Regions from separate parts of the Kitasatospora sp. NPDC127111 genome, predicted to be linked through region 1. Evidence: riboswitches for the same ligand, from Rfam matches in the RefSeq annotation. Region 1 holds a riboswitch; the other holds the start of a gene.
The links. Region 1 has a riboswitch for glycine ahead of gcvP (aminomethyl-transferring glycine dehydrogenase). Riboswitches for the same ligand answer to the same signal wherever they lie in the genome.
Positions count from the first base shown of each region.

Region 2: linked by a shared signal. The riboswitch ahead of gcvT (glycine cleavage system aminomethyltransferase GcvT) and the one ahead of gcvP (aminomethyl-transferring glycine dehydrogenase) in region 1 are both predicted to bind glycine.

Region 1 covers NZ_JBHXTG010000025.1:71,518-82,871, forward strand. Annotated here, with positions in the region: gene ACFVHB_RS17695 (sugar porter family MFS transporter) at 1-195, shown strand, start outside; gene ACFVHB_RS17700 (dienelactone hydrolase family protein) at 259-960, shown strand; gene ACFVHB_RS17705 (MFS transporter) at 1,043-2,320, shown strand; gene ACFVHB_RS17710 (HAD domain-containing protein) at 2,411-2,944, shown strand; gene ACFVHB_RS17715 (CPBP family intramembrane glutamic endopeptidase) at 2,922-3,710, opposite strand; gene ACFVHB_RS17720 (glutamate--cysteine ligase) at 3,827-5,332, opposite strand; gene ACFVHB_RS17725 (hypothetical protein) at 5,700-6,272, shown strand; gene ACFVHB_RS17730 (DUF5999 family protein) at 6,661-6,852, shown strand; gene gcvP (aminomethyl-transferring glycine dehydrogenase) at 6,961-9,861, opposite strand; glycine riboswitch at 10,100-10,203, opposite strand; gene ACFVHB_RS17740 (PRC and DUF2382 domain-containing protein) at 10,427-11,354, shown strand, end outside.
Region 2 covers NZ_JBHXTG010000005.1:130,565-141,918, forward strand. Annotated here, with positions in the region: gene glyA (serine hydroxymethyltransferase) at 98-1,366, opposite strand; gene gcvH (glycine cleavage system protein GcvH) at 1,465-1,845, opposite strand; gene gcvT (glycine cleavage system aminomethyltransferase GcvT) at 1,923-3,044, opposite strand; glycine riboswitch at 3,277-3,382, opposite strand; gene ACFVHB_RS05495 (enhanced serine sensitivity protein SseB) at 3,541-4,341, shown strand; gene ACFVHB_RS05500 (enhanced serine sensitivity protein SseB C-terminal domain-containing protein) at 4,508-5,446, shown strand; gene ACFVHB_RS05505 (ABC transporter permease) at 5,958-6,947, shown strand; gene ACFVHB_RS05510 (ABC transporter substrate-binding protein) at 7,003-8,769, shown strand; gene ACFVHB_RS05515 (ABC transporter permease) at 8,868-9,878, shown strand; gene ACFVHB_RS05520 (ABC transporter ATP-binding protein) at 9,875-10,942, shown strand; gene ACFVHB_RS05525 (ABC transporter ATP-binding protein) at 10,977-11,354, shown strand, end outside.

The DNA.
Region 1 (11,354 bases):
GCGCTCGCCCTGTCCGTGGCCGCCTCGGCCCAGTGGATCGCCAACTGGGCGATCGCCGTCAGCTTCCCCGACCTCGCCGACTGGAACCTGTCGGCGACGTACCTCGTCTACGCGGTGTTCGCGCTGCTCTCCATCCCCTTCGTGGTCCTCTGCGTCAGGGAGACCATGGGCCGCGCCCTGGAGGACATGGGCTGAGCGCCTTCCCGCGGCACCGCCGTCCACGCCGCCGCGCGCGGCCCGTCCCACCGAGAGGAAGCCATGCCTGAGCAGGGCGGCTCCCGGCAGAACGTCACGTTCCCGAGCAACGGCCGTACGGCCCACGGCTACCTGGCCCGGCCACCGCAGGGCGTCGGCCCCGGCCTGGTGGTGGTCCAGGAGTGGTGGGGCCTCACCTCGCACGTCGCGGCGATGGCGGACCGCTTCGCCGCCGAGGGCTTCACCGTCCTCGCGCCGGACCTCTTCGGCGGCGTGACCACCCACGACGCCGCCGAGGCGGCCCGGCTGAAGCGCGAACTCCCGGTCGAGCGGGCCGTGGTGGACCTTCGTGGCGCCGTCGACCACCTGCTCGGCCTGGACGGCGTGGTCGGCGACGCGGTCGGCGTGGTCGGGTTCTGCATGGGCGGCGGCTTCGCCCTGCTGCTGGCCACCGCCGAGGGGGACCGGGTGGCGGCCGTCGTCCCGTTCTACGGGCTGCCGCCCGACCCGGAGTTCGACTACCGCGGCCTGACCGCCCACGTCCTCGGCCACTTCGCCGAGCACGACCGCTCGATCCCGATGAGCGCCGTGGACGAGGCGGCGATCCGGATCGGCGAGGCCACCGACGTCCGTCCCGAGATCCACTTCTACCCGGCCGGGCACGCCTTCATGAACGACGAGAACCCGCTCGGCAGCTACGACCCGCTGCAGGCCGCGATCGCCTGGCGCCGCACGCTCAGCTTCCTCCGGGGCCACCTGGGCTGAGCCGTCCGATCCCGGCGAACCGCCCCGGCGGCGTCCCGATTATCGGATGGACACTGACCGTCCCACCCGCGATAGTCGCTGGGTGCAGAGCCCTCCCCCGCCCCCGCCACGCCCCCGGTTCGCCTGGGCGAGCCGCAACTTCCGCATCCAGACCGCCGCCACCGTGGTCAGCGGTCTCGGCAACGCCGGCGCCCCGATCGCCACCGCCTTCGCCGTTCTGGAGGCCGGCGGCTCGCAGGCGGACGTCGGCTACGTCACCGCCGCCCGGCTGCTGCCCACCGTCCTGCTGCTGGTGGTCGGCGGCGCCCTCGCCGACCGGCTGCCGCGCCACCACATCATGGTCGCCGCCAACCTGTTCAGCGGCGCCTCGCAGGCGGCCCTCGCCGCCCTCGTGCTGACCGGCCACCCCCCGCTCTGGCAACTGCTGCTGCTCTCCGCCGGCGGCGGCGCGGGCTACGCGTTCTACTCCCCCGCCGCCGGGGGCATGATCATGGAGAGCGTCGCCCGGGAACACGCCGCCCGCGCCTTCTCGGTGTTCCGGATGGGCCTCAACGGCGCCCAGATCGGCGGCGCCGCACTCGGCGGCGCGCTGACCGCCGCGATCGGCCCCGGCTGGGTGCTCGCCCTGGACGCCGGCTGCTTCCTGGTCGCCGCGGCGCTGCGGTTCTTCCTGGAGCCGCAGGCCCCGGCCGCCCCCGGGGCCGGCGGCTCGATGCTGCGCGACCTGCGCGAGGGCTGGCAGGAGTTCGCCTCCCGCCGCTGGCTCTGGGTGATCGTGCTCCAGTTCTCCGTCCTGGTCGCCTGCGTCAGCGCGGTCGAGGCGGTGTACGGGCCGGTCGTCGCCAAGGAGCGGCTCGGCGGGGCCGGCGACTGGGGGCTCGCCATGGCCGCCTACGGCTGCGGCCTGGTCGCCACCGGCCTGCTGATGGTCCGCTGGCAGCCGCGCCGGATCCTGCTGGTCGGCAACTGGGGCGTCTTCCTGTTCGGGGTGCCCGCCTTCGCGCTGGCGGTGGCCGCGCCGCTGCCGGTGCTGGCCACCGCGATGTTCCTCTCCGGCGTCGGGGTCACCGTGTTCGGCGTGAACTGGATGATCGCGCTGCAGCAGGAGATCCCGGCCGAGGCGTTCTCCCGCGTGGCCGCGTACGACGAACTCGGCTCGCTGTCGCTGGCGCCGCTCGGCACCGCCCTGGCCGGACCGGCCGCGGACGTGCTCGGGCTCTCCGGCGCGCTCTGGGCCTGCGGAACCCTCTCCCTGCTGCTGAGCGCCGCCGTCCTGCTGGAGCCGCAGGTCCGCCGGCTCTCCCGGCGCGCCCCCGAGCGGTCCGAGCCCCGGCTCGCCGAACCGGCCGCCACCCACTGACGCGCCCCCGCGTGCGCCCCCGGGTGCAACCTCCGGGGGGCGCCGCTCGTCCGACCAGGTGATGACGGAGTCGCACCCGGGGGGCGCACGATGCCGAAGCCACTGCTGTTCCTGGACGTCGACGGCGTGCTCAACCCGGTCTGCCCGGGCCCCGACGCCGACTTCGACACCCACACCCTGCTCGGCTACACCGTGCTGCTCTCCGCCCGGCACGGCGAGTGGCTGCACGAACTGGCCGGCACCTACGAGCTGGTCTGGGCCACCACCTGGGAGGAACGGGCCAACACCCACATCGCCCCGGCGATCGGCCTGCCCGAGCTGCCCGTGGTCCGCTTCACCGGCTACGTCCCGCAGCCCGGCGACCCGCGCGTCCCGCTGATGGAGCTGTTCTCCGCCCACAAGTGGGCCCCGCTGCTGCGCCACGCGGCCGGCCGCCCGTTCGCCTGGGTCGACGACGTCATCCCCGGCCGCCTGGTCCGCGGTTCGCTCTGGCGGCGCGACCGCCTGCTGCTGCCGGTCGACCCCGGCCAGGGCCTGCGGCGCCGACACGTCGACCGGCTGCTCGCCCGCCCGCCGCGCGCCTTCGGCGCCCGGCCGTCGCTCAGCCGGTGGGCAGCCAGCTGACGTGCCCGGCCAGCAGCGCGTACCCGACGAAGGCCACCGTGTCGATCAGCGCGTGCGCCACCACCAGCGGCATCACCCGCCCCCACCGCCGGTACAGCACGCAGAACACCGCGCCCATCACCATGTTGCCGACCAGCCCGCCGACCCCCTGGTACAGGTGGTACGAGCCGCGCAGCACCGAGCTCGCCACCAGCATCGCCGGCCAGGACCACCCCAACTGCCCCAGCCGGCGCAGCAGGTAGCCGACGACGACGACCTCCTCCAGGATCGCGTTCTGCCAGGCCGAGGCGACCAGCACCGGGATCCGCCACCAGACGTCCGGCAGCCCGGACGGCGCCACCGTCAGGTTGTAACCGGCCGCCTGCGAGATCAGGTACAGCGCCAGCCCGGACCCGCCGATCGCGGCCGCCACGGCGGCGCCGCGGCCGAGGTCGCGCAGCTTCTGCCCGAGGTCGAAGCCGAGCACCCGCAGCGAGACGCCCTCGCGCACCAGCAGGTAGCCGACCAGGACGACCGGCATCAGCCCGCGCGCGACGTAGTAGAGCTGCCAGGCGAGGTCCAGCCAGGGCCGGCCGGGGGCGCGCGAGGCGTTCAGGGTGGCGACCTGCTGGCCGAGCTTCAGCGTCTCCGTGAGCGAGCCGGTGAAGCTGATCAGCGCGCCGATCCCGCTGGCGCCGAGGGACAGGCCGAGGACGATCAGCAGCTCCACGCCGAGCAGCCGGCGCGTCGGCTTCGCGGTCTCCGGTTCGGTCGAGGCGGTGGTCACGGCGTGCTCCAGCGGTCCGGCATCGCTCCGGCCGTCGGCCGACCGCCGGAGCGATCATCCTTCCACAGGAGCGCGGCCCGGAGTCCGTGTTCGAGGGCGGCCCCCCGGGACGCCCCCTAGCCGACGGGCCAGGTGTGCACGGGTTCCCCGCCGCGCATGTGCTCGATGTAGCGGCGGGTCATCGCCGCCAGCGCGGACGGCCGGTCCATCCCGAACTGCTCGCGCAGCCGGTGGAAGGTCGCGCTCTGCCAGGAGGCGCCGTTCACCCGGCGCAGGCAGCGCTGCTCGATGATGCCGAGGTAGCGGTCCCGGTCGGCGGGCTCCACGCCCCACTCGTCCAACCCCTGGTGGGCCATCGGCAGCAGCTCGTTCAGCACCAGGTCGACGGCGGGGACGGTGGCGAGCCCGCCGCCGCGCCCGGCCCGGCCGTGCCGCGGCCACTGGAAGACCGCGTCGACCCCGTACCGGGCGGCCTGCCGGAAGTTCTCGTCGGCGCGCTCGAACGGCAGCCTGGTCCAGATCGGCCTGGGCTGCTCCGCCAGCACCCGCACCAGGCCGTAGTAGAACGCCGCGTTCGCCAGCGTGTCGGCGACCGTCGGCCCGGCCGGCAGCGCCCGGTTCTCCACCCGCAGGTGCGGCACCCCGCCGCTGACGTCGTACACCGGCCGGTTCCACCGGTAGATGGTGCCGTTGTGCAGCCGCATCTCGGCCAGCCGCGGCACGCCGCCGGAGGCCAGCACCTTGACCGGGTCCTCGTCGTCGCAGATCGGCAGCAGCGCCGGGAAGTACCGCAGGTTCTCCTCGAACAGGTCGTACGCGGAGTCGACCCAGCGTTCGCCGAACCAGGTGATCGGGCGCACGCCCTGGGCCTTGAGCTCCGCCGAACGGGTGTCACACGCCTGCTGGAAGAGCACCGGCCTGGTCTCCCGCCACAGCTCCCGCCCGAACAGGAACGGCGAGTTGGCGCCGAGCGCGAGCTGCGGGCCGCAGATCGCCTGGGCGGCGTTCCAGACCGAGGAGAACCGCTCCGGGGTGACCTGCAGGTGCAGCTGCAGCGAGGTCGCGGCGGCCTCGGCCACCATGGTGATCGACTCCAGCTGGAGGTGCTCCACGCCCTCGATGTCCAGCGTGATGTCCTCGCCGCGGGCGGCCAGGATCTGGTCGCTGAGCAGGCTGTACCGCTGGTTGTGGGACATCGCGTCCAGCCCGGTGTGGTCGTTCTCCAGGGTCGGCAGGATGCCCACCATGACGATCCGCGCGCCCGCCTCGGCCGCCCTCCGGTCGGCGTAGCGCAGCCCGGTGTCGATCTCCTCGCGCAGCTCCTCGAAGACGTGGCCGCAGAGCCGGTGCGGGGCGATGTTGACCTCGATGTTGAACTGGCCCAGCTCGGTCTGGAAGTCGCTGGAGCCGATCGAGCTGAGCACCTGCGCGTTGCGCATCACCGGCAGGCCCTGCTCGTCGGCGAGGTTCAGCTCGATCTCCAGGCCCATCACCGCCCGGGGGCGGTCGAACCGGTCCTCGCGCAGCATCCGTCCGAGCGCGTCGAGACAGGACTGGAGCTTGCGGCGGTACAGCTGCCGGTCCGACAGGTCCGCCCGCGTCGCCACGACCTTCTCGCCCATGGTCCCCTCCTCCTGAGCCGCCCGGCCGAGCGACCGTGCAAGCATCATGCCCACCCCGAAGATCGATACCCGATTGCTTCGAACGGCTTGCAATGCAAGGAAACTGATGGCCTTTCAGCACATCCGTCGACTTGCTCGGCGCCACCGCCTGTGATAAACAGGTCACCCTGCGCACCTGTTCGATAGAATTCGCACTGCGCCCAGGCCGGCCCGCTGCCGCTCCGAAGCCCTCGTCGACGACAGCGGCCGTACCCGCACCGCGATCACGCACAACCGGACACGGCCAGGTCCCGTCACCGACGACACACCGCGCCATGCCGGTATGCCGCACTCGCACGCCGATCTCGCACGGAGAGGCGACCCCGCCATGACTCTGCAGACCCCCCAGCCCCCACCCAGCGCCCTGCGCGCCGTCCTCGCCGCGCTCGACTCGGAGGACGCACTGCGCCAGCCCGCTGCCGCAGCGCTGCGTCATCCGGCCGGACCGCTGCTCCCCGCGCACCCGCTCGCCGTCCACGTCCTGGACGGGCCGCGCCCCGAGCTCGCCGCCGCCCGGCGGACGGGCTGGCGCTTCCTGATCAAGGACGGCGCCGAGGTGGCCGCCGCGGCCGAGGTGGTGCAGGGCGTCGAGGGCCACACCTTCTCCCACTTCACCGCCGGGCCGTACCTGGACTCCACCGTCCGGGCGCTGCGCCAGGCCTGGCAGCTCGCCCAGACCTCCCGCGCGCGCCAGCTGCCGCGGCTGCTGACCTTCCCGGGCCAGTACGCCACGGCGCTGTGGCTGCACGCCCCGGACGCCGGTCCGGCCGCGGACCTGCTGATCCCGCTGGCGCCGGCCCCGCTCGGGGTCACCGCGCACCGCGCCTACCCGGCCGCCGACCTGCTCCCGGTACTGGCCCGCGCGCCGCTGGGCAGGCCGCTGCTGCTCGGCTCGCCCTGAGCCCCCGTCCGAGCCTCCCGTCCGAGCCCCCCACCCGGACCCCAGATCCCAGCTCCGTTCCGCCCGCCTCCCCCGGACGGGCCATCGCGCATGGCCGTAACGGGCCATCCGCCGGATGGCCCGTCCGGGCGCCTTTTCCGGCCGTTGCCACCTGAACGGGTGATCTCAGCCCACGAGTTGTGGCGCATGTCACGAAATTGCTGCGCGAGCGTCCCCGGACGCCGACACTGGGAACCAGCGTGGAAGGACCACCTGTCCTACCCACTTGAGCGCCGGTCTACACCTGGCCCGGCGCCGGACAGGATCCGACTACCGCGGCGGCTCCCGACGGCCATCCGAACGGCGCCGCACCACGGGGAGGATCGCAGAGCGAAGCGAGGGTACGCGTATGTGCCAGCACCGTCCTGAGTGTCCGTCGGCCGAGTCCGAGGACCGCGAGGCCGCCGTACCGGTGGCCTGTCACCCGGAGCAGGGCTGGAGCCTGCTCTGCAACGGCGTCCTGCTGTTCGAGGACACCGGCGAACTGCTGCCCGACGGCCGGGTGATCGCCCCGCGCCGCCCCGTCGCCCAAGCGGCCTGATCCACCGCGGGCGGAGGCGGCCGCCGGACACACGCGCGGAACGGGCAGGGCCCCGGCGGAAGTCCACCGGGGCCCTGCCTCGTGCCGTCCTGAACCGGACCGGGTCCGTCAGACGCCGTACTCGTCCAGCGGCGGGCAGGAGCAGACCAGGTTGCGGTCGCCGTAGGCGCCGTCGATCCGGCTGACCGGCGGCCAGTACTTGTCCGCCGGGTTCACGCCCGCCGGGAAGACCGCCTCCTGCCGCGAGTAGCCGTGCGCCCAGTCGCCGGCCAGCGTGGCGGCGGTGTGCGGGGCGTTGCGCAGCGGGTTGTCCTCGGCGGCCCACTCGCCCGAGCCGACCTTCTCGATCTCGGCGCGGATCTCGATCATCGCGTCGCAGAACCGGTCGATCTCGTGCAGGTCCTCGGACTCGGTCGGCTCGATCATCAGCGTGCCGGCCACCGGGAACGACATCGTCGGCGCGTGGAACCCGTAGTCGATCAGGCGCTTGGCGATGTCGTCCACCGTCACGCCGGTCTCCTTGGTGAGCGGGCGCAGGTCGATGATGCACTCGTGCGCGACCAGGCCGCCGGGGCCGGTGTAGAGCACCGGGTAGTGCGGGGCCAGGCGCTTGGCGATGTAGTTCGCGTTCAGCACCGCGACCTGGGTGGCGCGCTTGAGGCCCTCGCCGCCCATCAGCCGGACGTACGCCCAGGAGATCGGCAGGATGGCGGCCGAGCCCCACGGCGCGGCCGAGATCGGGCCGACGCCGGTGGCCGGGCCGGCCTCCTCCTGCAGCGGGTGGTTCGGCAGGTACGGCGCGAGGTGCGCGCGCACCGCGACCGGGCCGACGCCCGGGCCGCCGCCGCCGTGCGGGATGCAGAAGGTCTTGTGCAGGTTCAGGTGCGAGACGTCCGCGCCGAACTTGCCCGGCTTGGCGAGGCCGACCAGGGCGTTCAGGTTGGCGCCGTCGACGTACACCTGGCCGCCGGCCTCGTGCACCATCGCGCAGATCTGGGTGATCTCGGTCTCGTACACGCCGTGGGTGGACGGGTAGGTGACCATCAGCACGGACAGGCTGTCGCGGTGCTGCTCGATCTTGGCCTTGAGGTCCTCGACGTCGACGTCGCCGTCGACCAGGGTCTTCACCACGACCACGCGCATGCCGGCCATCACGGCGGAGGCCGCGTTGGTGCCGTGCGCGGAGGACGGGATCAGGCAGACGTCGCGCTGGGTGTCGCCGTTGGCGTGGTGGTAGGCGCGGACGGCCAGCAGGCCGGCCAGCTCGCCCTGGGAGCCCGCGTTCGGCTGGATCGAGACGGCGTCGTAGCCGGTCACCTCGACCAGCTGCCGCTCCAGCTGGCGGATCAGGGTGAGGAAGCCCTGCGCCTGGTCGATCGGCGCGAACGGGTGCAGCTGGCCGAACTCCGGCCAGGTCACCGGCTCCATCTCGGTGGTCGCGTTGAGCTTCATGGTGCAGGAGCCCAGCGGGATCATGCCGCGGTCCAGCGCGTAGTCGCGGTCCGACAGGCGGCGCAGGTAGCGCAGCATGGCGGTCTCGGAGCGGTGGCTGTGGAAGACCGGGTGGGTCAGGTACTCGTCCTCGCGCAGCAGCGCGGCCGGCAGCGCGTCGGCGCTCTCGGCGACCTCCACGCCCTCGACGCCGAACGCGGCCCAGACGCCGGCCAGGTGCTCGCGGGTGGTGGTCTCGTCGGTGGAGACCGAGATCCGGTCCTCGCCGTCCTGGTACACGTTGATGCCGTGCTCGCGGGCGGCCTCGGCGATCGCGGCGGCGCGGCCCGGGACGACGGCGGTGACGGTGTCGAAGAACTCGCCGTGCAGCAGCTCCACGCCGCCGGCCCGCAGGCCCTCGGCGAGGGCGGCGGCGTAGCGGTGGGTGCGGCGGGCGATGTCGGCCAGGCCGTCCGGGCCGTGGTAGACGGCGTACATCGAGGCCATCACGGCCAGCAGGACCTGGGCGGTGCAGATGTTGCTGGTGGCCTTCTCGCGGCGGATGTGCTGCTCGCGGGTCTGCAGCGCCAGGCGGTAGGCGCGGTTGCCGTCGGCGTCGACCGAGACGCCGACCAGGCGGCCGGGCAGCGAGCGGGCGTACTCGGCGCGCACCGAGAGGTAGCCGGCGTGCGGGCCGCCGAAGCCCATCGGCACGCCGAAGCGCTGCGAGGTGCCGCAGGCGATGTCGGCGCCGAGCGAGCCCGGGGACTTCAGCAGGGTGAGCGCCAGCAGGTCGGCGGCGACGGCGACGATCGCGCCGAGGCCGTGGGCCTGCTCGATGACGGCGGTGAGGTCGCGGACCACACCGGTGGCGCCCGGGTACTGCAGCAGCACGCCGAAGACGCCGCGCTCGGCGATCTCGGCCGGGATGCCCTCGGAGAGGTCGGCGACGACGACCTCGACGCCGGTCGGCACCGCGCGGGTGTTGATCACCGCGATGGTCTGCGGCAGGGTCTCGGCGTCGACCAGGAAGACGCCGCCCTTGACCTTGGTGACGCGGCGGGCCAGGGCCATCGCCTCGGCGGCCGCGGTGCCCTCGTCGAGCAGCGAGGAGCCGGAGGTCGGCAGGCCGGTCAGGTCGGAGACGAGGGTCTGGAAGTTGAGCAGCGCCTCCAGGCGGCCCTGCGAGATCTCCGGCTGGTACGGCGTGTACGCGGTGTACCAGGCCGGGTTCTCCAGGACGTTGCGCAGGATCACCGGCGGGGTGAAGGTGCCGTAGTAGCCCAGGCCGATCATCGGCTGGAGCACCCGGTTGCGGCCGGCCAGCTCGCGCAGCTCGGCGAGGACCTGGGCCTCGCTGCGGCCGCCCGGCAGGTCGAGGCCGGTGATGGAGCGGATCGCCTCGGGGACGGCGGTGGCGGCGAGCTCGTCCAGCGAGCCGTAGCCGACCTGCGCCAGCATCTTCTCCTGCGCGGCGGCGTCGGGGCCGATGTGGCGGTTCTCGAAGGGGCTGGCCAGCTCAAGATCGGTGAGGGTCGAGGCGCCGGTGGGGCGTCCCGCGTTCGGCTGGGCGTTCATGTGGTCGAGGCCTCCTGGTCACGGACCGGCGGGGGTACGCACGCCGGGCGGCTTGCCGCTGCGGACAACAGCGGAGCGGCCTGGGCGGGCGAACCCGACAGGCCTCCCCCTCTGTCATCGGGACCTGAGAGCTTCGCCCGCGCGGTGCGCCGTGGGCGCCCCGCCGGCTTGCACCGTCGGTGAGGGTGGTGGCCACCGGCTCCCTCGCCGGGGGTCCTGCCCTGCTTTCCAGAGTGACCTATCCCACACGGTACGGATGCCTGAGAGATTCCGGGGAGGAGTTGCTCCTTCGGCGCCCCGACCAGCTCTTTCCGCTGTCGGGGACTCTCCCGAGCGGGCTCGGCGGTCGCGCCCAGGGTACCAGCGGGACGCCCTCCGATCACGGGTGCGCCCGGTCACTCCGGGAGCTCGCGGGTGACCCGTACGGCGCAGCACCGGGCCCGTCCGGCCCTGCCCCGGTCGCGGACGTCCGGTTCATGGCTTTTGGTGTGAAGTGGCGGATGGGACGGGCGGGCCGGCCGCCGGCCTGCGGGAGTTCCGCAGGCGCAGCGCACTGGAGGAAAGAGTGCAGACCGATATCGACCCCCGGGACCTCATCGGCCACAAGGCGGTCGACCGCAACGGAGACAAGATCGGCACGGTCGACGAGGTGTACCTGGACGACGCCACCGGCCAGCCCGAATGGGCCGCCGTCCGGACCGGCATCTTCGGCCGGGACGCCTTCGTCCCCCTGACCACGAGCGAGTTCTCCGGCGACGAGCTGCGGGTGCCGTACGACAAGTCGCTGGTGAAGGAGTCACCGGACTTCGGTGTGGGCCAGCACCTGTCGCCCGCCCAGGAGCTCCAGCTGTACCGCTACTACGGGCTGGAGACCTCGCCCGACGGGCGCCCCTCGGCGGGCGACGGCTCCGGCTCGCAGCCCGCCGACCTCGACTTCGGCTCCGTCCCGCCCGCGGCCCCGGCCGCAGCGGCGGGCACGGCCGCCGCCGGCACCGCGGCGGCGGCAGCGGGCACGGCGGCGAAGCCCGCGAACCCCCCGGCCGCCGCGTCCACCGCCAAGCCGCTCGCCTTCCACCCGGCGGACACCGCGGCCCCGGCCCACCACACCACCAGCCCGGCGGCCGATTCCGGCAAGCCGTCCGACCCCGCCACGGAGGCCAACGTGCGCACCCTCACCACCCCAGCGCCGGCCGCCCCCGCGGCGCCGGCCCCGTCCCCCACCCCCGCGAACGGCACCACCCTGCACGGCACGGCCCCGGCGCCGACGACCTCCGCCCCGGGCACCACCGGCCCGGCCGAGTCCGCGCCCAGCGGGCCGGTGGAGATCACCTGCCGCGAGGAGCGCCTGGACATCACCACCGAGTGGCACGTCCTGGGCACCGCGAAGCTGCGCAAGTACGTGACCACCGAGCCGGTGGAGCGCCGGGTCCCGGTGGTCCGCGAACGGGTCCGGGTGGAGCGGATGCCGGTCGGCGAGGCGGAGCGGTCGTCGA
Region 2 (11,354 bases), on a different contig from region 1:
CACGGAACGGGGCACCGCGCGCACTTTCCAGTGTGCGCGGTGCCCCGGAAACAGCAGGTGGCCGACCGGCGTGAGGCCGGTCACCCAGGCCGAACGATCAGAGGTTCGGGTACAGCGGGTACTTCTCGGCCAGGGCGGTGACCCGGGCCTTCAGCGCGGTGGCGGTCGTCTCGTCGAAGGCCGGCTTCAGGGCCTCGGCGATGATGTCGGCGACCTCGCGGAAGTCCTCGGCCTGGAAGCCGCGGGTGGCCAGGGCCGGGGTGCCGATCCGCAGGCCGGAGGTGACCATCGGCGGGCGCGGGTCGTTCGGGATGGCGTTGCGGTTGACCGTGATGCCGACCTCGTGCAGGCGGTCCTCGGCCTGCTGGCCGTCCAGCTGGCTGTTGCGCAGGTCGACCAGGACCAGGTGGACGTCGGTGCCGCCGGACAGCACGGAGGCACCGGCCTCGGCCACGTCGGCCTGGAGCAGGCGCTCGGCGAGGATCCGGGCGCCGTCGAGGGTGCGCTGCTGGCGCTCCTTGAACTCCTCCGAGGCGGCGACCTTGAAGGCGACCGCCTTGCCGGCGATCACGTGCTCCAGCGGACCGCCCTGCTGGCCCGGGAAGACCGCGGAGTTGATCTTCTTGGCCCACTCGGCCTTGGAGAGGATGACGCCGCCGCGCGGGCCGCCCAGGGTCTTGTGGGTGGTGGTGGTGACCACGTCCGCGAACGGCACCGGGTTCGGGTGCAGGCCCGCGGCGACCAGACCGGCGAAGTGCGCCATGTCGACCATCAGCAGGGCACCGACCTCGTCGGCGATCCGGCGGAACTCGGCGAAGTCCAGCTGGCGCGGGTAGGCGGACCAACCGGCGATGATCAGCTTCGGCTGGTGCTCCTTGGCGAGGCGCTCGACCTCGGCCATGTCGACCTGGCCGGTCTTCTCGTCCACGTGGTACGCGGCCACGTTGTAGAGCTTGCCGGAGAAGTTGATCTTCATGCCGTGGGTCAGGTGACCGCCGTGGGCCAGGCTCAGGCCCAGGATGGTGTCGCCCGGCTGGATCAGCGCGAACATCGCGGCGGCGTTGGCCTGCGCGCCGGAGTGCGGCTGGACGTTGGCGTGCTCGGCGCCGAACAGGGCCTTGATCCGGTCGATCGCGATCTGCTCGACGACGTCGACGTGCTCGCAGCCGCCGTAGTAGCGGCGGCCGGGGTAGCCCTCGGCGTACTTGTTGGTCAGCACCGAACCCTGGGCCTCCATGACCGCCACCGGGGCGAAGTTCTCGGAGGCGATCATTTCCAGGGTGGTCTGCTGGCGGTGCAGCTCGGCGTCGACCGCGGCGGCGATCTCCGGGTCGAGAGCGTGCAGGGACTGGTTGAGAACCGTCATGGTGTGGTCTTCCCGGGAGGAGGGAGTGCGGGGGCGGCCGGCGGCAGTCGGCCCGGCGCCGGGGCGGCCGCCGCGCTGCGGCCGCCCCGACGGGTGGCTCAGGCCGACGGGTTGGTGAGCGCGTCGTACTCGGCGGCGCTCAGCAGCTCGTCGGTCGACTCGACGCGCACCTTGAACAGCCAGCCGGCCTCGAACGGGTCGCTGTTGACCAGGCTGTTGTCGTCCGCGACGGCCTCGTTGACCTCGACGACCTCACCGGTGACCGGCGAGTACAGGTCGCTGACCGACTTGGTCGACTCGAGCTCGCCACAGGTCTCACCCGCGGTCACGGTGTCGCCGACCTCGGGCAGCTGCACGTAGACGATGTCACCGAGGGCGTCGGCGGCGTGCTTGGTGATGCCGACCGTGGAGACACCGTCCTCGGCGGCGGTCAGCCACTCGTGCTCCTTGGTGTACTGCAGGTGCGTGGGGTTGCTCATGGCGTCATTCTCCAGGATGGGAAGCGGGTACGACGAAGCGCCCCGGGAGCCGGGTGTGCCTCGGAAGGGGGAAGGGGTCAGCGGGCGCGCTTGTAGAACGGCAGCGCCACGACCTGGACCGGCTCGTGCTTGCCGCGGACGTCCACGGCGACGGTGGTGCCGGGGGCGGCGTGCGCCGCGTCCACGTACGCGATGGCGATCGGCTTGCCGAGGGTGGGGGAGGGGGCGCCCGAGGTGATCCGGCCGATCGGCTCGCCGTCCGCGGAGACCACGGAGTACTCGGCGCGCGGCACGCGCTTGCCCTCGGAGACCAGGCCGACCAGCACCCGCGGCGGGTTGGCCTCGGCCTCGGCGGCGGCCTTCTCCAGCGCCTTGCGGCCGATGAACTTGCCCTCGTTGGTGGTCTTGTCGAAGCGGACCACCCGGCCGAGGCCGGCGTCGAACGGGGTCAGCTCGGTGGAGAGCTCGTGGCCGTACAGCGGCATGCCGGCCTCCAGGCGCAGCGTGTCGCGGCAGGACAGCCCGCAGGGGACGAGGCCGCGCTCGGCGCCGGCCTCGGTCAGCGCCCGCCAGATGTGCTCGGCGTCGCCCGGGTTGCAGAAGATCTCGAAGCCGTCCTCGCCGGTGTAACCGGTGCGGGCGAGCAGCACGTCGCGGCCGGCCACCTGGGCGGGGAGGATCGCGTAGTACTTGAGGCCGGGCAGGTCGGCCTCGGTGGTGTCGGCCAGGATGCCGGTGGACTCCGGGCCCTGGACGGCGATCAGCGCGTAGGTGTCGCGGTCGTCGGTGACGACGGCGTCGAAGCCCTTGGCGCGGGCGATCAGCTCGTCCAGCACCAGCTGGGCGTTGGAGGCGTTGGCGACGACCAGGAAGGCGTCCTCGCGCAGGCGGTAGACGATCAGGTCGTCCAGGATGCCGCCGTCCTCGGCGCAGATCATGGTGTAGCGGGCGCGCAGCACGCCCAGCGCGGAGACGAAGCCGACCAGCGCGTGGTCCAGCATCTCGCCGGCCTGCGGGCCGGTGACGGTGATCTCGCCCATGTGGGAGAGGTCGAAGAGGCCGGCCTTGGTGCGGACGGCGAGGTGCTCCTCGCGCTCGCTGCCGTAACGCAGCGGCATGTCCCAGCCGGCGAAGTCGGTCATGGTCGCGCCGAGGGCGCGGTGGAGCGCGTCGAGCGCGGTGAGGCGGAGGGACGACATGGCCTGGAACTCCTCGGTCTGGGCACTCAGGGGTGCGCACGCCGGACCGGTCCCGCTCGGGGAGGGACCTGACCTGCGCGCGGGCATGCGGCGGCTGGGTCTCCCCATCTGTCGTCGTACCTGAGAGCTTCACCGTCGCGGGCCCGCAGCTCCTTACAGCTAACAGGACAGCATGGCGGCTTGCACCGTGGGTGGGCGCGCGACAGGGCCGTGCGCCGCTTTCCAGATGTGCCTAACCCGTGCGGTAGGGGGGCCTGAGAGATTCCGGGGAGGACTTGCTCCTTCGGCGCCGGCCGTACCGCCTGGGGCGGCACTCCGGACTCTCCCGCGCGGGTTCGAGCGGCCGATATGGAGTTGGGGGGCGTCCCGGCGGGAACGCACGGAAGCACGCGGGACGCGCACATCATGGCACGTCCGGCGCCCGCGCGGGAGAGGGGCCCCGGGCGGCCCGCTAGGCTGCACGCGTCGACGAGCCAGTGAGGCGGTACCAGGACAGATGGGGATCCCGGAGCAGCAGCGGGGGTGGGGCGGCCCGGAGGCGGCGCCGCCGGGCGGTGGATGGCCTGCCAACGAGCTGGAGCAGGTGCTCACCGCCGCGCTCGGCGACCCGGGCGCCACCCCCCGGGTGTTCGAGGTGCTGGCCCGCAGCCAGGTGTGGATCCCGCTGCCGGCCGGGGCCGACCCGCAGGGGCAGTCGCTGGACCTGCCGACCATCGAGCTGGCCGGCGAGCCGTACGTGCCGGTCTTCTCCTCGCAGGAGGTCTTCCTGCAGCAGGCGCCGGGGATGGCCTTCGCGATCGCGCCGGTCTGGGAGTTCGCCCGCGGACTGCCGCTGGGCGTGGGCATCGCGGTGAACCCGGAGGCGCCGGTGGGCATCCCGGTGCCGCCGCAGGGCGTGGCCGAGCTGCGGCGCGGGCCGCGCGGGGACCGCTGGGACGCCGCCGAGGACCCGGCCGCGCCGACCGGCGGCCGGGTGGCGCTGCGCGAGCCGGTGCCGGGCGAGGACCCGGAGGCCTTCCTGGCCGCCTGCCGGGCCGAGCTGTCGGCGCTGCCCGGGGTGCTGACCGCCCGGCGGGCGCTGGCCAGCGTCGAGGGCGAGCCGACCGTGATGTTCGTCGGGGTCCAGCTGGACCAGCTCTCCCCGGCCGACCCGGCCGCCGTGAACGAGGCGCTGGGCCGCGCGCTGGGAACCGCGCCGCTGCCGGGCGGCGTCCACCTCGTGCTGCTCGACCTCGCGGACGACCCCGTGGTCGAGTGGTTGCTCAACCGGGTCCAGCCGTTCTACACACGGATGTGAGCCCGCCCCCTCCCCGCCCGTCGTCGGGCGGCCCGCCAACGGGTGGGAGGGGCTCAAGGCAGGCACGTCGGCGTGGCGGTGGTCGGTGGCGCCCCATAGGGTGCGTGCAGACACCCTTCGGGCCGGCGGCGGGTGAGGGAAAGAAGAGGCGCAGCGAGGTGGGCGCATGAGTGCGGGAGCGGTAGGCGGCGGTGCACCGGGGCCCTGGGGCCAGGCACCCGCCGGGCGCCCCGGCGCGGATCCGAGAGCGCTGGAGCACGCCCTGCGCGAGGTCGCGCCGGAGCGCTGGGAGGCGTACGAGAAGCTGCTGCACGCCCTCGCCGAGGGCCAGGTCTGGATGCTGCTCTGGCACGGCACTCCGGGCAGCCCGGACGCCCAGTACGGGAACATGGAGATCAGCGGCCACGGTTACGCGCCGGCGGTCACCTCGCCCGAGCAGCTCGCGGCCTCCGGCTGGGCGCGGGCGCACGAGGTGATCTCGGGGCGCGAGATCGCCGCCTCGCTGTACCGGACCCGCTGGGGCCTCTGGCTGAACCCGCACGCGCCCGGCGGCGGGGTCGGCGTGCCCTGGGCCGACCTGCGGCGGATCGCGGCCGGTCTGGACCGGCTGCCGGCCGGGCCGCTGAAGCTGAGCGAACCGCAGGTGCCCGCGCAGCAGTTCTTCGCGCTGCTGGAGCGGCAGGCGGTCGAGGTGCGCGCGGTCAAGGCGCTGCGCCGGGCCTGGGTGCAGCCCTCCGTGGGCGAACCGTACCTGGCCATCGGTCTTGAGCTGTACGAGAGTTCACCACCCGCGGTGGAGGCCGTCCGGGCGCTGATGCAGCGCGCGATCGCGGTCGCGCCGGAGGGGCTGGCCGTCTCCACGGTGGCGATGGGGGACGAGTACGACCCGGTGGCGCTGTGGATGCGGGCCAACGCGCGGCCGTTCTACGACCGCGAGGCGGCCGGCCACGGCCGTCCGCAGACCGGGCCGTACCCGCCGGTGCCCCCGCCGCCGTACGCCTCGCAGGCGGGCCCGGGGTACGGCTACGGCACCCAGGCGCCCGCCCCGGGCTGGCAGGGGCACCAGCCGCCGCAGCAGCCGTGGCCCGGTTACCCGGGTCGCTGATCCGCCGCCCCGCCGCCGGGGTACGAACCGGGCATCACGCCCGAAACCGTTCCGCAGGACCGGTCTGACGCCACGTCAGGCCGGTCCTGCGGCGTTTCCGGCCGTTTCCGCGGGGAAGTCCCGTTTCGACTCTTGACATGGATGTAACAGCCGTGTGAAGCGCGCTATGCGGAAGCTCGGGAAGCGTATGCGTGCAGATCACAGTTGGGCATCTGTCGGTTGTCAGGGCTGGCGCAAGCCAGTTCGCATGGCAGAGAGTTCTGCAACAACGCACCGCGCGTGGTTGGCGCCTCACAAAGGCGAACGCGCAGGCGGACCGCTAGATCCACGCGATGCCCATCCCGCGTGGCGGCAGTACCCGAGCACGCAGTACCGCACGTCGTACCGCTGTTGAAACACCGTCCTGTACCTCCGCACGTCCGCACCTCCGCACGTCCGCATTAGCCGTACCGCCGATCCGGCGACCGGCACCCGTGGGCCGGCCACCGTCGGCGAGGGGACCGAACTGACCATGACCGCACCCGTCAAGACCGCCGGGAACGAACCGGAGGCAGCCGCCGCCGCGAGCCCGGCCAAGAAGATCGAGGGCCGCTCGCTCGGCCAGATCGCCTGGACCCGCTTCAAGCGGGACAAGGCCGCCGTCGCCGGCGGCATCGTGGTGATCCTGCTGATCCTGCTCGCCGTGCTGGCCAAGCCGATCGAGTCGGTCTTCGGCCTGGATCCCGACGCACTCAACCAGGACCTGCTGGACGCCAACCTCGGCGGCCTGCCGTTCGGGGACTGGGGCGGCATGAGCGCGGACCACCCGCTCGGCGTCGACCCGCAGTACGGCCGTGACCTGCTCTCCCGGGTCATCGAGGGCTCCTGGGTCTCGCTGCTCGTCGCCTTCGGGGCGACCCTGCTCTCCAACACCATCGGCACCGTGCTCGGCGTGATGGCCGGCTACTACGGCGGCTGGGTGGACGCGGTGATCAGCCGGGTGATGGACGTCTTCCTCGCCTTCCCGCTGCTGCTCTTCGCCATCGCGATCTCCGCCTCGCTCCAGGGCGGCGCCTTCGGCCTGCACGGCCTCCCGCTGCACATCATGGTGCTGATCTTCGTGATCGGCTTCTTCAACTGGCCCTACATGGGCCGGATCGTGCGCGGCCAGACCCTCTCGCTGCGCGAGCGCGAGTTCGTCTACGCCGCCCGCAGCCTGGGCGCCCGCGGCCCGTTCATCCTGTTCAAGGAGCTGCTGCCCAACCTGGTCGGTCCGATCCTGGTCTACTCGACCCTGCTGATCCCGACCAACATCCTCTTCGAGGCCGGCCTCAGCTTCCTCGGAGTCGGCATCCAGGCCCCGCAGGCCTCCTGGGGCGGGATGCTCAACGAGGCGATCAACTACTACCAGGTCGACCCCCAGTACATGGTGGTCCCCGGTCTGGCGATCTTCCTCACCGTGCTCGCCTTCAACCTGCTCGGCGACGGGCTGCGTGACGCCCTCGATCCCAAGAGCAACTGACGTTCCGTCAGTACCCTTCGATCCGCCATCACTTCCTCAAGGGGTTGATCCCACCATGCGTAGGTCCCGTACCGTCGCGCTGACCGCCGCGGCCGCCGCCGCGGTCCTGGTCATCACCGGCTGTTCGTCCGGCTCCTCCAAGAGCGGGGACAGCAACTCGTCCTCGGCCGCCGGCGCCGGCGCCGACGCGGCCACCAAGGGGGTCGTGAACGCCTCGGACAAGAAGGGCGGGACGGTCACCTACGAGATGAAGGGCACCCCGGACTCCCTGGACCCGGGCAACACGTACTACGCCTACATCTACAACTTCTCCCGCCTGTACGGGCGTCCGCTGACCACCTTCGCGCCGGGCCCCGGCGAGGAGGGCAACAAGCTCGTCCCGGACCTCGCCGAGTCGATGGGCCAGCCCAGCGCCGACGGCCTGAGCTGGACGTACAAGCTGCGCGCGGGCCTCAAGTACGAGGACGGCACGCCGATCACCGCCAAGGACGTCAAGTACGCGGTGGAGCGCTCCAACTGGGCGCCGGACGTGTTCGCCAACGGCCCGACGTACTTCCACGACCTGCTGGTCGACAACCCGACCCCCTACGAGGGCCCCTACAAGGACCCGTCGGGCGACCTCAAGTCGATCGAGACCCCGGACGACCTGACCATCGTCTTCCACCTGAAGCACGCCTTCGCGGACTTCGACTACCTGGTCTCCGCCCCGCAGACCGTCCCGGTCCCGAAGGACAAGGACAAGGGCGCCGACTACGTCAAGCACCCGCTCGCCTCGGGCTCGTACAAGTTCGAGTCCTACGAGGACGGCAAGCAGCTCACGCTGGTGCCGAACACCAACTGGGACGCGAAGACCGACCCGATCCGCAAGCAGCTCGCGGACAAGATCCTGCTCAAGATGAACATCGAGCAGTCCACCATCGACAAGGACCTGCTGGCCGGCAACGCCCAGGTGGACCTCGTCGGCGGCGGCGTCGACCCGCAGACCCAGGCGCAGATCCTCAAGGACCAGAAGCTCAAGGCGAAGACGGACAACGCCTACGGCGGCCGCCTGGTCTACATGGCGATCGACAGCCACGTCGCGCCGTTCGACAACGTCGACTGCCGCAAGGCCGTCCAGTACGCGATCGACAAGGTCTCGGTGCAGACCGCGATCGGCGGCCCGATCCGCGGCCAGATCGCCGACAGCGTCCTCCCGGCCGACATCCCGGGCCACCAGGACATCAACCTGTACGAGACCAAGGACAACAAGGGCGACGAGGGCAAGGCCAAGGACGCCCTGAAGGCCTGCGGCAAGCCGGAGGGCTTCTCCACCGTCCTCTCCGCCCGCACCGAGCGCGCCACCGAGATCGCCGCCGCGACCTCGATCCAGGCCGCGCTGAAGAAGATCGGCATCAACGCCGAGATCCAGCAGTTCCCGCAGGGCAAGTACCTCTCCGACAACGTCGGCGTGCCGGCGAAGAACAAGGAGAAGAACATCGGCCTGATGATGATGCAGTGGGGCGCCGACTGGCCGACCGGCTACGGCTTCCTGCAGCAGATCGTCGACGGCCGGGCCATCAAGGAGTCGGGCAACAGCAACCTGGCCTCGCTGAACGACCCCGCGATCAACAAGCTGATCGACGACGCCGCCGTCAACACCGACAAGGCGGCCCGCGAGAAGATCTACTCCGAGATCGACAAGAAGGTCATGGAGCAGGCCGTCTACGTCCCGCTGACCTACTTCAAGGTCTTCCTGTACCGCCCGGACAGCGCCACCAACCTGGTGTCCACCTCGGCCTTCTCGGGTGAGTACGACTACCTGAACATCGGTACGACCAAGTAAGAGCCTGGCTCCGTATCCCTGAAGGCAGGTGAAGGCAGCGGCGCCCGCCGCCGTCCGGAAGATCCCGGACGGCGGCGGGCCGCCGGAGCCGCCCAACTGTGTTTGCCTACATCCTCCGCAGGACGCTCGCGGCCGTGGTGCTGCTCCTGGTGGTCAGCGCGGTCACCTTCGCGATCTTCTTCCTGCTGCCGCGCCTCGCCGGCGAGACGCCCGACCAGCTGGCCACCCAGTACATCGGGAAGAACCCCTCCCCCGAGGCGATCGCGGCGGTCAAGAAGAACCTCGGCTTCGACCAGCCGATCTACGTCCAGTACGGGCGCTTCCTGAAGGCGCTGGTCACCGGTGCCGAGTACAAGTTCGGTCCGGACGCGGCCACCTGCCACGTGCCCTGCTTCGGCTACTCGTTCAAGAACCACATCGAGGTCTGGCCCGAGCTCACCAAGCGCATCCCGATCACGCTGTCGCTGGCCATCGGTGCCGCGCTGCTCTGGCTGACCTCCGGCGTCGCCACCGGCGTCGTCTCCGCCCTCAAGCCGCGGTCGATCTTCGACCGGCTCTCCATGGGCATCGCGCTGGCCGGCGTCTCGCTGCCGGTCTTCTTCACCGGCGCGCTGCTGCTCACGCTCTTCAGCTACGAGTGGCCGATCCTGGACAACCTCCAGTACGTCGACTTCACCGACGACCCGCTGATGTGGGCCCGCAACCTGATCCTCCCGTGGATCTCGCTGGCCTTCCTCTACTCCGCGCTCTACGCCCGGCTCACCCGCGCCGGAATGCTGGAGACGATGAGCGAGGACTACATCCGCACCGCCCGGGCCAAGGGCCTGATCGAGCGCAAGGTGGTCGTCAAGCACGGGCTGCGCTCCGCGCTCACCCCGGTCGTCACCATCTTCGGCATGGACCTCGGCCTGCTGCTCGGCGGTGCGCTGATCACCGAGCAGGTGTTCTCGCTCCAGGGCGTCGGTGCCTTCGCGGTCGCCGCCATCAAGGACAACGACCTGCCGAAGATCCTCGGCGTCACCCTGCTCGGCGCCTTCTTCATCGTCCTCTGCAACCTCGTGGTTGACCTCCTGTACGCCGCTGTCGACCCCCGGGTGAGGCTGTCGTGACCGAGCTCCAGAAGACCCCGGCGCCGACGGCCGCCCCGACCGGGGACCCGTTCCTCTCCGTCCGGGACCTGCGGATCCACTTCGACACCGACGACGGCCTGGTCCGCTCGGTGGACGGGGTCAGCTTCGACCTGCACAAGGGCAGGACCCTCGGCATCGTCGGCGAGTCCGGCTCCGGCAAGTCCGTCACCTCGCTCGGCATCATGGGCCTGCACCGCTCCAAGCGGGCCCGGATCAGCGGCGAGATCCGGCTGGACGGCGAGGAGCTGATCGCGGCCGGGCCGGAGCGCGTCCGGCAGCTGCGCGGCCGCCAGATGGCGATGATCTTCCAGGACCCGCTGACCGCGATGCACCCGTACTACACGGTCGGCGCGCAGATCATCGAGGCCTACCGGGTGCACCACCCGCAGGCGACCAAGAAGCAGGCCCGCACCCGCGCGATCGAACTGCTCGACCGGGTCGGCATCCCGCAGCCGGACCGCCGGGTGGACGACTACCCGCACCAGTTCTCCGGCGGCATGCGCCAGCGCGCCATGATCGCCATGGCCCTGGTCAACGACCCCTCGCTGCTGATCGCCGACGAGCCCACCACCGCCCTGGACGTCACCGTCCAGGCGCAGATCCTGGACCTCATCCGCGACCTCCAGGAGGAGTTCGGCTCCGCCGTCATCATCATCACCCACGACCTCGGGGTGGTCGCCGAGCTCGCCGACGACATCCTGGTCATGTACGGCGGCAAGTGCGTCGAGCGCGGCCCGGCCGAAACCCTCTTCGACGCGCCCGAACACCCCTACACCTGGGGCCTGCTGGGCTCGATGCCGCGCCTCGACCGCGAGCTTCAGGACCGGCTGATCCCGGTCAAGGGCACCCCGCCCAGCCTGATCAACGTGCCCTCCGGCTGCGCCTTCCACCCGCGCTGCCCCTACGCCGAGCTGACCGGCGGGCGCTCCACGAGCGAGACCCCCGTGCTGGCCGAGGCCGCGCCCGGACACCACGCGGCCTGCCACCTCGCCGCCGCCGACCGGCACCGCATCTTCACCGAAGAGATCGCGCCCCGGCTGTGAGCCCGGCCTCGTACCACCATTCTGGAGACAACCGATGACGGACACTCAGGCCGCGGCCCACGAACCCGCGAAGAAGGTCCCGGCGCCCACCCCCGCGCCGGACCGCGAGCCGCTGCTCAAGGTGACCGGCCTGACCCGGCACTTCCCGATCCGCGGCGGGCTGCTCCGGCGGCAGACCGGCGCGGTGCGGGCCGTCGACGGCATCGACCTCACCGTCAACGCGGGGGAGACCCTCGGCGTCGTCGGCGAGTCCGGCTGCGGCAAGTCGACCATGGGCCGGCTGGTCACCCGGCTCGACGAACCCACCGGCGGGAAGATCGAGTTCGAGGGCACCGACATCACCCACCTGGGCGTCGGCGCGATGCGGCCGCTCCGCCGCGACATCCAGATGATCTTCCAGGACCCGTACTCC